Regions from separate parts of the Devosia sp. Root105 genome, predicted to be linked through region 1. Evidence: riboswitches for the same ligand, from Rfam matches in the RefSeq annotation. Region 1 holds a riboswitch; each other region holds the start of a gene.
What was found. A riboswitch is a leader RNA that binds a small molecule or an ion and turns the genes downstream of it on or off. The one in region 1 is predicted to bind cobalamin.
Positions count from the first base shown of each region.

Region 2: another riboswitch for cobalamin. It lies ahead of metE (5-methyltetrahydropteroyltriglutamate--homocysteine S-methyltransferase); the one in region 1 lies ahead of ASC68_RS03730 (HupE/UreJ family protein).
Region 3: another riboswitch for cobalamin. It lies ahead of ASC68_RS06670 (CbtB-domain containing protein); the one in region 1 lies ahead of ASC68_RS03730 (HupE/UreJ family protein).

Region 1 covers NZ_LMCR01000001.1:782,841-786,809, reverse strand. Annotated here, with positions in the region: gene rplS (50S ribosomal protein L19) at 1-203, opposite strand, end outside; gene ASC68_RS03730 (HupE/UreJ family protein) at 584-1,168, opposite strand; cobalamin riboswitch at 1,228-1,431, opposite strand; gene ASC68_RS03725 (hypothetical protein) at 1,533-1,880, shown strand; gene ASC68_RS03720 (copper chaperone PCu(A)C) at 1,945-2,928, shown strand; gene ASC68_RS03715 (SCO family protein) at 2,931-3,530, shown strand; gene trmD (tRNA (guanosine(37)-N1)-methyltransferase TrmD) at 3,531-3,969, opposite strand, start outside.
Region 2 covers NZ_LMCR01000018.1:166,164-170,132, forward strand. Annotated here, with positions in the region: gene metE (5-methyltetrahydropteroyltriglutamate--homocysteine S-methyltransferase) at 1-1,278, opposite strand, end outside; cobalamin riboswitch at 1,499-1,690, opposite strand; cobalamin riboswitch at 1,812-1,965, shown strand; gene ASC68_RS21105 (ribonucleoside-diphosphate reductase subunit alpha) at 2,076-3,969, shown strand, end outside.
Region 3 covers NZ_LMCR01000003.1:108,422-112,390, forward strand. Annotated here, with positions in the region: gene ASC68_RS06660 (MarR family transcriptional regulator) at 18-497, shown strand; gene ASC68_RS06665 (hypothetical protein) at 576-1,175, shown strand; cobalamin riboswitch at 1,196-1,416, shown strand; gene ASC68_RS06670 (CbtB-domain containing protein) at 1,512-1,694, shown strand; gene ASC68_RS06675 (CbtA family protein) at 1,726-2,493, shown strand; gene cobW (cobalamin biosynthesis protein CobW) at 2,490-3,542, shown strand; gene ASC68_RS06685 (acyltransferase family protein) at 3,539-3,969, opposite strand, start outside.

The sequences.
Region 1 (3,969 bases):
TTGCGCACGGTGAAGCTTTCCATGATGCCGGTGCCGGAGCGGGCGATAACCACGCCCTCATAGGCCTGCAGGCGTTCCTTGTCGCCTTCGCGGATCTTCACCCACACCTTGACGGTATCGCCGTGGGTAAATTCCGGATGGGCGCCCTTGGCGAGCAGCTTATCGTGCTGCTCCTGATTGAGCTGTTCGATGATCTTGGACATCTGATGTTCCGTTCGTCTTTTTCAAAGGAGCGTTTCGCCGGCTTTCGCCGACCGCCCGGTCTTGGTTGCACGGATTTTTATGCATTATTGGCCGAGCCGAAGCTCAAGCGAGCGGGGCTATAAATCAAGAATGCCCGGGAGTCTAGGGTTTCTGGCCCACTCTATGTCGGTTCGATGCCGACCGGCCGGAGCGTGGGGCCACCCCCCGCCCTTGATCCCTCCCCACAAGGGGACGACAAGTAGTCGCTCCGGGGGAGGGAGACGCTTGCTGCACTTTCGGTTCTTGCGCCCTCCCTCCCCCTTGTGGGGAGAGTAGCGCAGCTAGGCGAAGCCGTAGCGAAGCTGGGTGGGGGAGCCCCACGCGCAGTTCTACCTAACCCTTACAGCCAGCCGGCCAGCACCCCGATGCCGCCCAGCGCGAACACGCCACCGGCCACCTGCGCAGCGGTCTTGCCATACTTGCCGACCAGCTTGCTCACGCCCATCGCCGCGCCGATACCGACCGCATGCAGCAACGCGGTCGCCACGATGAAGCCCGCCGCATATTCGAAACCCGAGGCATCGACCGGCATTTCGGCGCCGTGCGCGTGGCCGTGGAAGATCGCGAACACCCCGACCAGCGCCGAGGCCGCGATGACCGGCATCGGCCGGCCCAGCGCCGCGGCGCCGCCGATCACCACGCTCGAGAGCGCAATCCCCAGTTCGACGAACGGCACGTCGATCTGCCCGACGCCCAGCAGGAACCCGACCGCCATCATGGCGACGAAGCTCAGCGGCACCAGCCACAGCGCCTTGCCGCCCAGCACATAGGCGAACACGCCCACCGCCACCATGGCGAGGATATGGTCGATCCCGCCGACCGGGTGCATGAAGCCAAAGAGGAACCCCGAGGTGTCGCCGTGCCCGGTATGGGCGAAAGCCGCCGTCGGAACGGCGATGAGCAGAAGGGCCAGAAGCGCGCGCATAAATATCTCCATCTCGGGACCCGCCGTCCCGTAGCGTTTTTCATGTTCGATGGTCCCGGTTTGGGTCACCACCGGACGGCCGGTCTCCTGGCTCCGGGCACCTCTCACTCCACCTTCCCAGTCGCAAACCAGTGGCACGCTGAGTGAAAAGTCAGGCCCGTTACAGTCGCGGGGGCGGCGCCGGCGTCGGCCAATGGCCTACCGGCTTCCCGTTTCACGCGGCCCCGAAAAGCGGGTCGCGCACCGTCGCGCTATCTCTGTCAGGTTCCACCGGTGAGTTCAATCGCCCGCCCGCGCATTTGCCACATGACGCGGCAGCTCCGGCTGCGCTAAAGGGTCTTGTCGTCCAACGGGGTCGTTGCCGGTGCTCAACGCGCGAAACATGGGGAGAGAGCTGCTGCACGCGCTTGTCGTGCTCGCCCTGGTTTTCCTCAGTTTCGCTCACGCCCCGGTGGCTACCGCATCCGCCGGCCCCGACACCCTCGCCGCCGCGCTCGACATGAGCTATTGCGGCGACACCCCGGATGACCCCAAGGCGCACGCCCCCTGCCACGCCTGCCGCATCGGCGGAGCTGACCTGCCGCCGCCCTGCGACATCGCTATCCCGGTGGCGATGCTGGCAGATGTCGCCTATGGCGCGCTTCCCATCCTGCATTTGCCGACCGAACCGCTCGGCACTGCCACCGCCCGCGGACCACCCGCCTCCGTCTGATCGATCGTACCCCATTATCGATTTGCTGCGCCCGCTACGGCCGCAGCCAACAGACGAGAGTCAGATGCACACCACATCCCGCATCGCCGCATTCGCGGCTTCCACCCTCATGCTCGCAAGCCCGGCCTTTGCGCATGCCACGCTCACCCCGGCCACCGCCGCCAACGGCGCGACCGTCAAGGTCGCCATCGCCATCCCGCATGGCTGCGATGGCGCCCCCACCGACACGGTCAGCGTCGTGCTGCCCGAGGGTTTCGTTTCGGCCAAGCCCATGGTGAAAGCCGGCTGGACGGTCGAGATCACCAAGGGCGACTACCAGAACAGCTACCAGGTGCATGACCAGCCGGTGACCTCCGGCGCCCTCGCCGTCAGTTGGGCCGGCGGCTCGGTTCCCGACGACCAGTTCGACGAATTCGTCATCCAGGGCTCGCTGCAGGGCTTTGACGCTGAAACCAGCCTGCCGTTCGTCGTGACGCAGAAATGCGGCGCCGCCTCGGTGGTGTGGGACCAGATCGCTGCCCCCGGCGAGAACGCTCACGCCCTCGAGCATCCGGCTCCCACCCTGGCCGTCACCACTGCGGCTGCCGGCGAGCATGACCACGTCGCCATGAACATGGCGGCTCCGGCCGCGGTCACCATCGGCAACCTCGAAATCAGCGGTGGCTTCTCCCGCGCTACCCTCCCCAATGCGCCGGTTGGCGGCGGCTATCTCACCATCACCAACAAGGGCGGCGAAGCCGATCGCCTGGTCAGCGCCGCCTCACCGGTCGCCGGCGTGGTCCAGATCCATCAGATGAAGATGGAGGGCGACCTGATGAAGATGAACGAGTTGCCCGAGGGCGTCGAAATCCCGGCCGGTGAAACCGTCACCCTGGCGCCGGGCGGCCTCCACATCATGTTCATGCAGCTCGCCCAGCCGCTGGTGGAGGGGACAAAGATCCCGTTGACCCTCAACTTCGAGAAGGCCGGCAGCGTCGAGGTGGAACTCAGCGTCGAGAGCCCGGCCGCCAAGGGTCCGGCTGAAGACCACTCGATGCACGGTGGCTGACCATGAGCGCCATGACCTCGCGCCTCCGCCTCGCGCTCTGGGCTCTGGTCGCGCTGGCGGCAGTGGCGGCAACGCTGCTGTTCTTCGTCACGCGACCCGGGCCTGAAAGCGGCGGCATCGGCGGCGGCAGCTATGCCCTCGTCGATCAACGCGGCAACCCGGTCGACCAGTCGATGCTGGTCGGCCAGCCCTCACTGCTGTTCTTCGGCTATACCCATTGCCCCGACGTCTGCCCCACCACCATGGGCGAGATGGCGGGCTGGTTCGCCGACCTCGGCGACGAGGCGAAGAACCTCAAGGCCTTCTTCGTCACGGTCGATCCCGAGCGCGACACCCCCGAAATCCTCAATGGCTATGTCAGCTGGGTGTCCGACCGGGTGACTGGCGTCACCGGCAAGCCCGAGGAGATCGCCAAGATGATCAAGGCCTGGAAGGTGTTGGGCGAAAAGGTGCCGGGGGAGGGTTCGGATTACACCATGAACCACACTGCCTCGGTGTTCCTCGTCAACGCCCAGGGCGGCTTCGAAGGCACCATCGCCTACCAGGAGGACGCGACCACTGCCCTCGCCAAGATCAGGAAGCTGCTCGGCAAGTCGGCCTGATCAGGTGAGCAAATCCGGCCGGCGCGCCCGTGTGAGCCTCTCGCTCTCGGCGCGCCGCCACTTCTCCACCTTGCCATGATCGCCCGAGGTCAGCACCTCAGGGATCTCGCGCCCCTCGAACAGCTGCGGCCGGGTGTATTGCGGGTACTCCAGCAGCCCATTCTCAAAGCTCTCGTCGGCATGGCTTTCCGCCGCTCCCAGCACGCCGGGAAGCAGCCGCACCACCGCTTCGAGCAGCACCATGGCGGCGACTTCGCCGCCGGCCAGCACATAGTCGCCGATCGAGACTTCCTCGAGTTGCCTTGCCTCGATCACCCGCTGGTCGATCCCCTCGAACCGCCCGCAGATGATCACCGCACCGGGGCCCAGCGCCAGCTCGCGCACCCGCGCCTGCGTCAGCGGTGTGCCGCGCGGCGACATCAGCAGCCGCGGCCGCGCA
Region 2 (3,969 bases), on a different contig from region 1:
GGTCGGGAAGGCCGGCAGGCCGAAGCGCCGGCGCTGCGCCGCGCGGCGGACATTGAACGGACTGGCGCGATTGAGCCGCAGGCTGGCAGCCGCCCTGCCCTTCACCTCCGCGCGGTGGATGCGTGGCGACTGCCGATGCGACAGGGCCGCGGCGGCGCTCGCTTCGAAGGCGGCCCTCGCGGCTGCCGGGCCCTTCTGCATGGCGCGGGTCAGCGCCGACACCTCGCCCAGCTTCTGGGTGGCGAAAGCCAGCCACGACCGTAGCTCGGGGTCGAGCTCGGTTTCTGCCTCGAGATCCACCGGGCTGTGCAGCAGCGAACAGGACGGGGCAACTTCGAGGCGGTCGGGGCCGACGCTGTCCCACGCCTTGTTGACCAGCGCCAGTTGCCGGTCGAGATCGGCCCTCCAGATGTTGCGGCCATCGACGACGCCGACCGACAGCACTTTATCCGCCGGCAGGGCCTTCAGCACCCCGGCGAGTTGCTCGGGGGCGCGAACCAGATCGATATGGAGCCCCGCCACATGCAGCCCGACGGCGAGCTCGGTATTGTCGCCGAGCGCGCCGAAATAGCTGGTGAGCATGATCCGCGGCGCCACCGGCTGCAGCACCTCATAGGCACGGCGGAGCGCCGCCCGTTGCACCACGCTGAGGTCGAGCGCCAGGATCGGCTCGTCGATCTGCACCCACTCAGCGCCAATCGCCTTCAGCGTGCCGAGCAGTTCGGCATAGACCGGCAGCACGCCGTCGAGCAGGGTCAGCGGGTCGAGCCCGTCATCCTTGGGCTTGCCGAGGCTCAGCCAGGTGACCGGACCGACCAGCACCGGCCGCGTCTCGATGCCGAGCGCCCTCGCCTCGAGCACCTCGTCGACCGCTTTGCTCGAGGCAAGGCGGAACTGCTGGCCGCGATGCAGCTCCGGCACGATGTAGTGGTAGTTGGTGTCGAACCACTTGGTCATCTCCATCGCCGGCGCCGCGGCCGTGCCGCGCGCCATGGCGAAATAGCGCTCCGTCGGGTCGGCGATGGCCTCGAACCGTGGCGGGATGGCGCCGAGTGCCGCGGTCATATCGAGCACGTGGTCGTAAAAGCTGAAATCGTTGGACGGGATCACCTCGATGCCGGCGTCGCGCTGCAACTGCCAATGGCGGGCGCGCAGCGCCTGGCCGGAGGCGTCGAGGGCCTCTGCATCGATCGCCCCCTTCCAGTAGGCTTCGAGGGATTTCTTCAATTCGCGATGGAGGCCGATACGGGGAAAGCCGAGATTGGCTGAACGGGTCATGGGGTTTCCGATGCGTGAACGAGCCCGGCGCCGAAAGGCGCGGGCAAAAAAGCTGATCAGGATGGAGCCGGTCGCCGGAGCGTTTTCAGGAAAAGTTGTGAGACTTTTCCGGTTCGAAAGCGCGACAACGAAAGGCCGCCGGTTCAGCGACGCATTCGGAAGTGGTGACGATGGTTCGTCATGGTCTGGTCCTCTCGCCGATCCGCCCGATCGACTGCAAGTGCACAATCACTTCCACGGTAGGTCTCCTGGCTCGCGAGGATCCTGAACGCTCGCCTTCCCGGCTTCTCGCCAGTGGCTCGTTGAGCGCCCATCACCGCCTACAGTTGCGGGGGCAGCTCCGGACTTGGGGACCACCCCGTACCGGATTCCCTGTTATCCCCTTGCGGGGACCATGGACGGGGTGAGGTTGCCGCAGGGATGGGGCGCTGTCAACGGGACATAAAGATTTCTTTATATCCCGCCCATCACAGCAAGCTGGCCGCCCGGCGGATTCTGTCGCAACCCATTGACGCGAATCCCGAACAGGCACACTACATCTAGTGTGTCGTGGTCACTCGGTTCGCAAGGACGGGTGATAATAGGGAAGCCGGTGCGGGCAATTGCTCCAGTCCGGCGCTGCCCCCGCAACTGTGATAGCCGGCGCTGCCGGCCAGCCAGATACCTGCCACGACAGGTTAGTTCGTCCACGGGCGGGGTGCACCGGTTGGCCGCGAAAACGCCTGGGCCGATGCGCCTGTGCGCCGTTTCGCGACCTCGGAAAGCCCCGCTGCCACTCACGGGGTTACTTGAGGCACATGTCCACTTCAGAGATCGTCCATTCCGACACCGGCCGCCCGGTCGTCGTCACCTCACCTGAGCCGCAGGCGGCCAATGCGCCGGGCTTCTCGCTGCTGAAGCGCAATGGCGGCACCGTGCCGTTCGATCAGAGCAAGATTGCCGTGGCGCTGACCAAGGCGTTCCTGGCGGTCGAAGGCAACAAGGCGGCGGCCTCGCGCCGGGTGCACGAGATCGTCGAGCAACTGACCGGCGAAGTGGTGGCGGCTTTGGTCCGCCGGGCCAAGGACGGCCGGGTGTTCCACATCGAGGATGTGCAGGATCAGGTCGAGCTGGCGCTGATGCGCGGCGAACACCAGAAGGTCGCCCGGGCCTATGTGCTCTACCGCGAGGAGCACGCCAAGGCCCGCGCCGACAAGGCGGTGGCGCCGGCCGCGTCCCCCGCGATCCGCATGGCCGATGGCGCGCCGCTCGACGAAGCGCGCCTCACCACCGTTATCGCCGAATCCTCTGCCGGCCTCGACGGCGTGGTCGCCGAGACCATCCTCACCGAGACCCGCCGCAACCTCTATGACGGCATTTCGACCGAGGAGCTGGCGCTGGCGCCGATCCTCGCCACCCGCACCCTGGTCGAGACCGAGCCCAATTACGCCTATGTCTCGGCGCGCCTGCTCAACGACAAGCTGCGCCGTGAAGCGCTGAGCTTTCTCGCCGGGCGCCCCGACCAGGCGACGCAGGGCGAGATGGCGGCCCGCTATGCCGAGTACTTCCCGGCCTATCTCGAACGCGGCATCGGGCTCGAACTGATCGACCCCGAACTCGGCCGCTTCGACATCGCCCGCATCGCCGCGGCGCTGCGGCCGGAGCGCGACCAGCAGTTCCAGTATCTGGGGCTGCAGACGCTCTACGACCGCTATTTCCTCCATGCCGCCGGCACGGTGTTCGAGCTGCCGCAGGCGTTTTTCATGCGCGTCGCCATGGGGCTCGCGGTGCGCGAGATCGACCGCGAAGCCCGCGCCATCGAATTCTACAACCTGCTGTCGAGCTTCGACTTCATGGCCTCGACCCCGACCCTGTTCAACTCGGGGACGCTCAGGCCGCAGCTTTCGAGCTGTTTCCTCACCACCGTCGCCGACGATCTCGACGGCATCTTCAAGGCCGTGAAGGACAACGCGCTGCTCGCCAAATATTCCGGCGGGCTCGGCAATGACTGGACCCCGGTGCGGGGGCTCGGCGCCCATATCAAGGGCACCAATGGCGAGAGCCAGGGCGTTGTGCCGTTCCTCAAGGTGGCCAACGACACCTCCATCGCCGTGAACCAGGGCGGCAAGCGCAAGGGCGCGGTCTGCGCCTATCTCGAGACCTGGCACGTCGACATCGAGGAGTTCCTCGATTTGCGGAAGAACACCGGCGACGACCGCCGCCGCACCCACGACATGAACACCGCCAACTGGGTGCCGGACCTGTTCATGGAGCGCGTCGAAGCCGGCGCCGACTGGACGCTGTTCTCGCCCGACGAGACGCCGGACCTGCACGATCTCTTTGGCCCCGCCTTCAAGGCGGCCTACGAAGCTTACGAAGCGAAAGCGGCGGCCGGCCAGATCAAGGTGTTCCGGACGGTCCGGGCGCTCGATCTGTGGCGCAAGATGCTGACCATGCTGTTCGAGACCGGCCACCCCTGGGTGACCTTCAAGGACCCCTGCAACATCCGCTCGCCGCAGCAGCATGTCGGGGTGGTGCACTCGTCCAACCTCTGCACCGAGATCACGCTGAATACGAGCAAGGACGAGGTGGCGGTCTGCAATCTCGGCTCGATCAACCTCCTGGCCCACATCGGCGACCAAGGCCTCGACCTCGAGCGGCTCAAGCGCACCGTCGATATCGCCATGCGGATGCTCGACAATGTCGTCGACA
Region 3 (3,969 bases), on a different contig from region 1:
GATGAGCATATAGTTAGATGATCGAAGTAAATTCGTCAAGCGACGCGAAGGCGGAGCTGGTCCAGCGGCTCGGCACGCTGATCGTGCGCTGGCAGGAAGCGACGCAGCGCTATGACGAGGAGGTGGGAGCGATGTTCAAGCTCGGCCCGGCCGAGCGCCTGTGCCTCAGCTTCCTCACCAGCGGTCCGCAAACCGCCAGCGCCATCGCTCGCGCCACTCGCCTCACCCCGGCCGCTGTCACCTCGCTGATTGACCGGCTCGAGGCGCGCAACTTCGTCCGCCGCCAACCCGATCCGCATGATCGGCGCAAGGTGCTGGTGGAACTCGCCGAGGCCACCACCGCCGTCATCGAGAAGGCCTACGCCCCGATGGCGATCGCTGGCGCCGAAGCGCTGGGCAAGCGCAGCCTCGACGAGCTGCGCCTCCTCACCGAGGTGATCGAGGAGGTCCTCGCCATCCAGAACCAGATGACCGAACGGCTGCAGTCGGGCCGGTGATCGTGCCCAGCTTCCGCCGCAAGGCCTGCCCAGACTCACCTGGCTCAGCTAGATTCGGCGGGTCAACGGAGGTCGACAATGCGTGCGCTGGTCCTGTTTCCCCTGTTGCTGTTGGCGGCGCCCGCCCTGGCTGCCGACATCGTCTGCGAGGGCCCGTTCGCCGGTGACAGTTCCGAGGCGCGGCTGATCGAAGCCTTCGGCAAGGACAATGTGGTGACTGGTGATGTCCCGGGCCCCGAGGGCTCTACCGTGCTCGCCACCACCATCTTCCCAAACGATCCCGCCAAGACCATCGAGTTCGGCTGGTGGGACGAGGAAAAGCACGAGCGCATCGCTTACTTCACCGTGCCGCCGGGTGACACCGCGCCGGGTGGCCTCAAGCAGGGCCTGACCGTCAAGGAAGTTGAAGCCCTGAATGGCGGGCCGTTCCAGCTCTACGGCTTCTTCTGGGATTATGGTGGCGCCGCCAGCTTCGAGGGCGGCAAGCTCGCCCCGCCCGAGGGTGGCTGCTCGGTCAGCGTCCGCTTCGCCGTCGGCGACTATCCGGCCGACCTCAATGTCGATGCCATCTCCGGCGACATGCAGATCTCGTCGAGCGAGCCGCTGCTCGAAAAGGTCGATGCGCGTGTCGATACCGTCACCGTCGGCTACCCCGATTCCGCTGCCGCGGAAGATTGACCGCGCCCCCTCCTGCGGCGTAACGATAACCCCACGTTGGTTCCTCAACCCCGTTCGGGCGAGGGGATCAAAAGGGAACACGGTGCGGCGTACCCATCAGGGACCAAATCCGTGGCTGCCCCCGCAACTGTAAGCGGCGAGTGCCTCCGACTATGCCACTGCCATCCTTTGGGATGTTGGGAAGGCCGGAGACCACGGTGACCCGCGAGTCAGGAGACCTGCCAGCGTCCGGGAGTGTTTCAGGAAAAGTTGTCAGACTTTTCCGGTTCGAAACGCGACCCCCGGAAAGAGCTCGGGCGATACGCCCACTTTCATCCGCACGGAGGGTGCAGGCTTATGAATACTCAGGTCCAGACGGCGTCGGTCGCCCGTCTTTCTGTCTCGCAACGGCTCATCGCAGGTGTGCTGGCATTGTTTATCGGCTTCGTCCTCGTCGGCGGCGTCGGTTTTGCCAGTGACATGGCGATCCACAATGGCGCGCACGATACGCGCCATGCGCTTGGCTTCCCCTGCCATTGAGCTGACTCAGCTCTAAGCACACGAGACATCGATGAAACTCTTCCAGCGAATCTTTTTCGCTGCGGTCCTTGCCGGACTCGCAGCCGGCTTGGCCATGAGCGCCGTGCAGCAATGGCGCGTCGCGCCGCTGATCCTCGCCGCCGAAGTCTACGAGAACGCCGCCCCCGAGGCGCCGGCCGTCGCCGAGCACAGCCACGAGGCCGGCACGCCCGCGCATGAGCATGCCGAAGCCGCGCCGGCCCACGAGCATGACGAAGACGCCTGGGCGCCGCAGGATGGCGCCGAGCGCATCGCCTACACCGTGCTGGCCAACCTCCTCGGCTGCATCGGCTTCGCCTTCGTGCTCGCTGCCGTCTCCGTGCTTTCCGGCATCGAGATCACCGCCCGCAATGGCGTGATCTGGGGGCTCAGTGGCTTCATCGCGTTGCAGCTCGCCCCGGCCCTTGGCCTGCCGCCGGAACTCCCCGGCATGCCCGCTGCAGATCTCGTCGCCCGCCAGGTCTGGTGGGTCGGCACGGCGCTCGCCACCGGCGCCGGCATCCTCGCCATCGCCAAGCTCCACAACTGGACCGGCATCGTCATTGCAGCCGTGCTGATCCTCGCGCCGCACGTCATCGGCGCACCGCAACTGGTCGGTGAACACGCCACCGCCGTCCCCGCCAATCTCGCGACCAGCTTCGCCGCGGCGACCCTCGCCACCGGCGCGCTGTTCTGGCTGATCGTCGGCCCGCTGTTCGGCTGGCTCAACGAGCGCCTCGCCAGGTCTTCCGCCTTCGCCCTGAAAGGTGCCCACGCATGAGCAAGATCCCCGTTACCGTCATCACCGGCTTCCTCGGCGCCGGCAAGACCACCCTGGTCCGGCACCTCCTCGCCCATGCCAGGGGCAAACGCATCGCGCTGATCATCAACGAGTTTGGCGAGCTCGGCGTCGACAAGGAAATCCTCGCCGGCTGCGGTGATGAAACCTGCCGCGAAGAGGACATGATCGAGCTGAGCAATGGCTGCATCTGCTGCACCGTCGCCGACGAGTTCATCCCCACCATGCAGGCGCTGCTCGAGCGTGAGGATCGCCCCGACCACATCGTCATCGAGACCTCCGGCCTGGCGCTGCCGCAGCCGCTGATCCGCGCCTTCAACTGGCCCGAGATCAAGTCCGAGGTGACCATCGACGGCGTCGTCACCGTCGCCGACGCGGCGGCGCTCAGCGAAGGCCGCTTCGCCAATGACGAACAGGCGGTCGACGCGCTCCGTTCCGCCGACGCCATGCTCGACCACGAGACGCCGCTCGGCGAGCTGTTCGAGGATCAGCTGATCGCTGCCGACATGGTGATCCTCAACAAGGCCGACCTCGTCACCGACGCCCAGCTCGACACCATCGAAGCCCACCTCAAGGCCGAGATGCGTCCGGGCACCGGCGTGGTCCGCGCCCGCAACGGCCATGTCGATGTCGCGGCGCTGCTCGGCATGGGGCTCTCGACCGAAGACAACCTCGCCGGACGCGAGAGCCATCACGAGCTCGAGCACGGTGGCGAAGGCCACGAGCACGATGATTTCGATTCCTTCTCCGTCACCCTCGACGGCGTCACCAGCAAGGATCATCTGCTCCAAACCATCGAGGCGACCATCCGCGCCCATGACGTGCTCCGTCTCAAGGGTTTTGCCGCACTCCCCGGCGCCCCGGCCCGTCTCGCCATCCAGGCGGTTGGACCGCGCGTCTCCGCCTATTTCGACCGGCCGTGGAAGCCGGGCGAGGCGCGTCGGACCGCTCTGGTGGTGATCGGGGAATCGCCGCTCGACCATGCGGCGATCACCCGGAGCCTCGAGGGTGCCATCGCGGCTGCGGCCTAACTGGCGGCGACGACCTGTGACGCGGGCCGGATCGCTTCGGCCCGCCACGCCAGCCCGAACAGCGGGCGCAGCGGTGGCACGCGCTTGATCGCCTCGGTCAGCACCACGCAACCGACAACCGTTGCGACGGTGATGATGCCGGCCTCCAGTCCCACCGGCAGCAGCAGGCCGCCGACCCAGAACCCTACGGCCACGATGAGGGTCTGATGCAGGATGTAGTACGGGAACACCGCCTCGGTGAGGAAGCGCAGCACGGGACCGCTGCGGTTGAGGTAGCGCTGCGCCAGCCCCAGCATCGCAACGATCGCCGCCCACATGAACACCGTGCGCGCCAGCGTCATCAGCGTCGTGAGGCCCTCGTCGGCGCGCACCGTGCCCCAGTTGAGCCGGGCCACGGCCAGCACCAGCAGCAGCCCGAGAGCCAGGG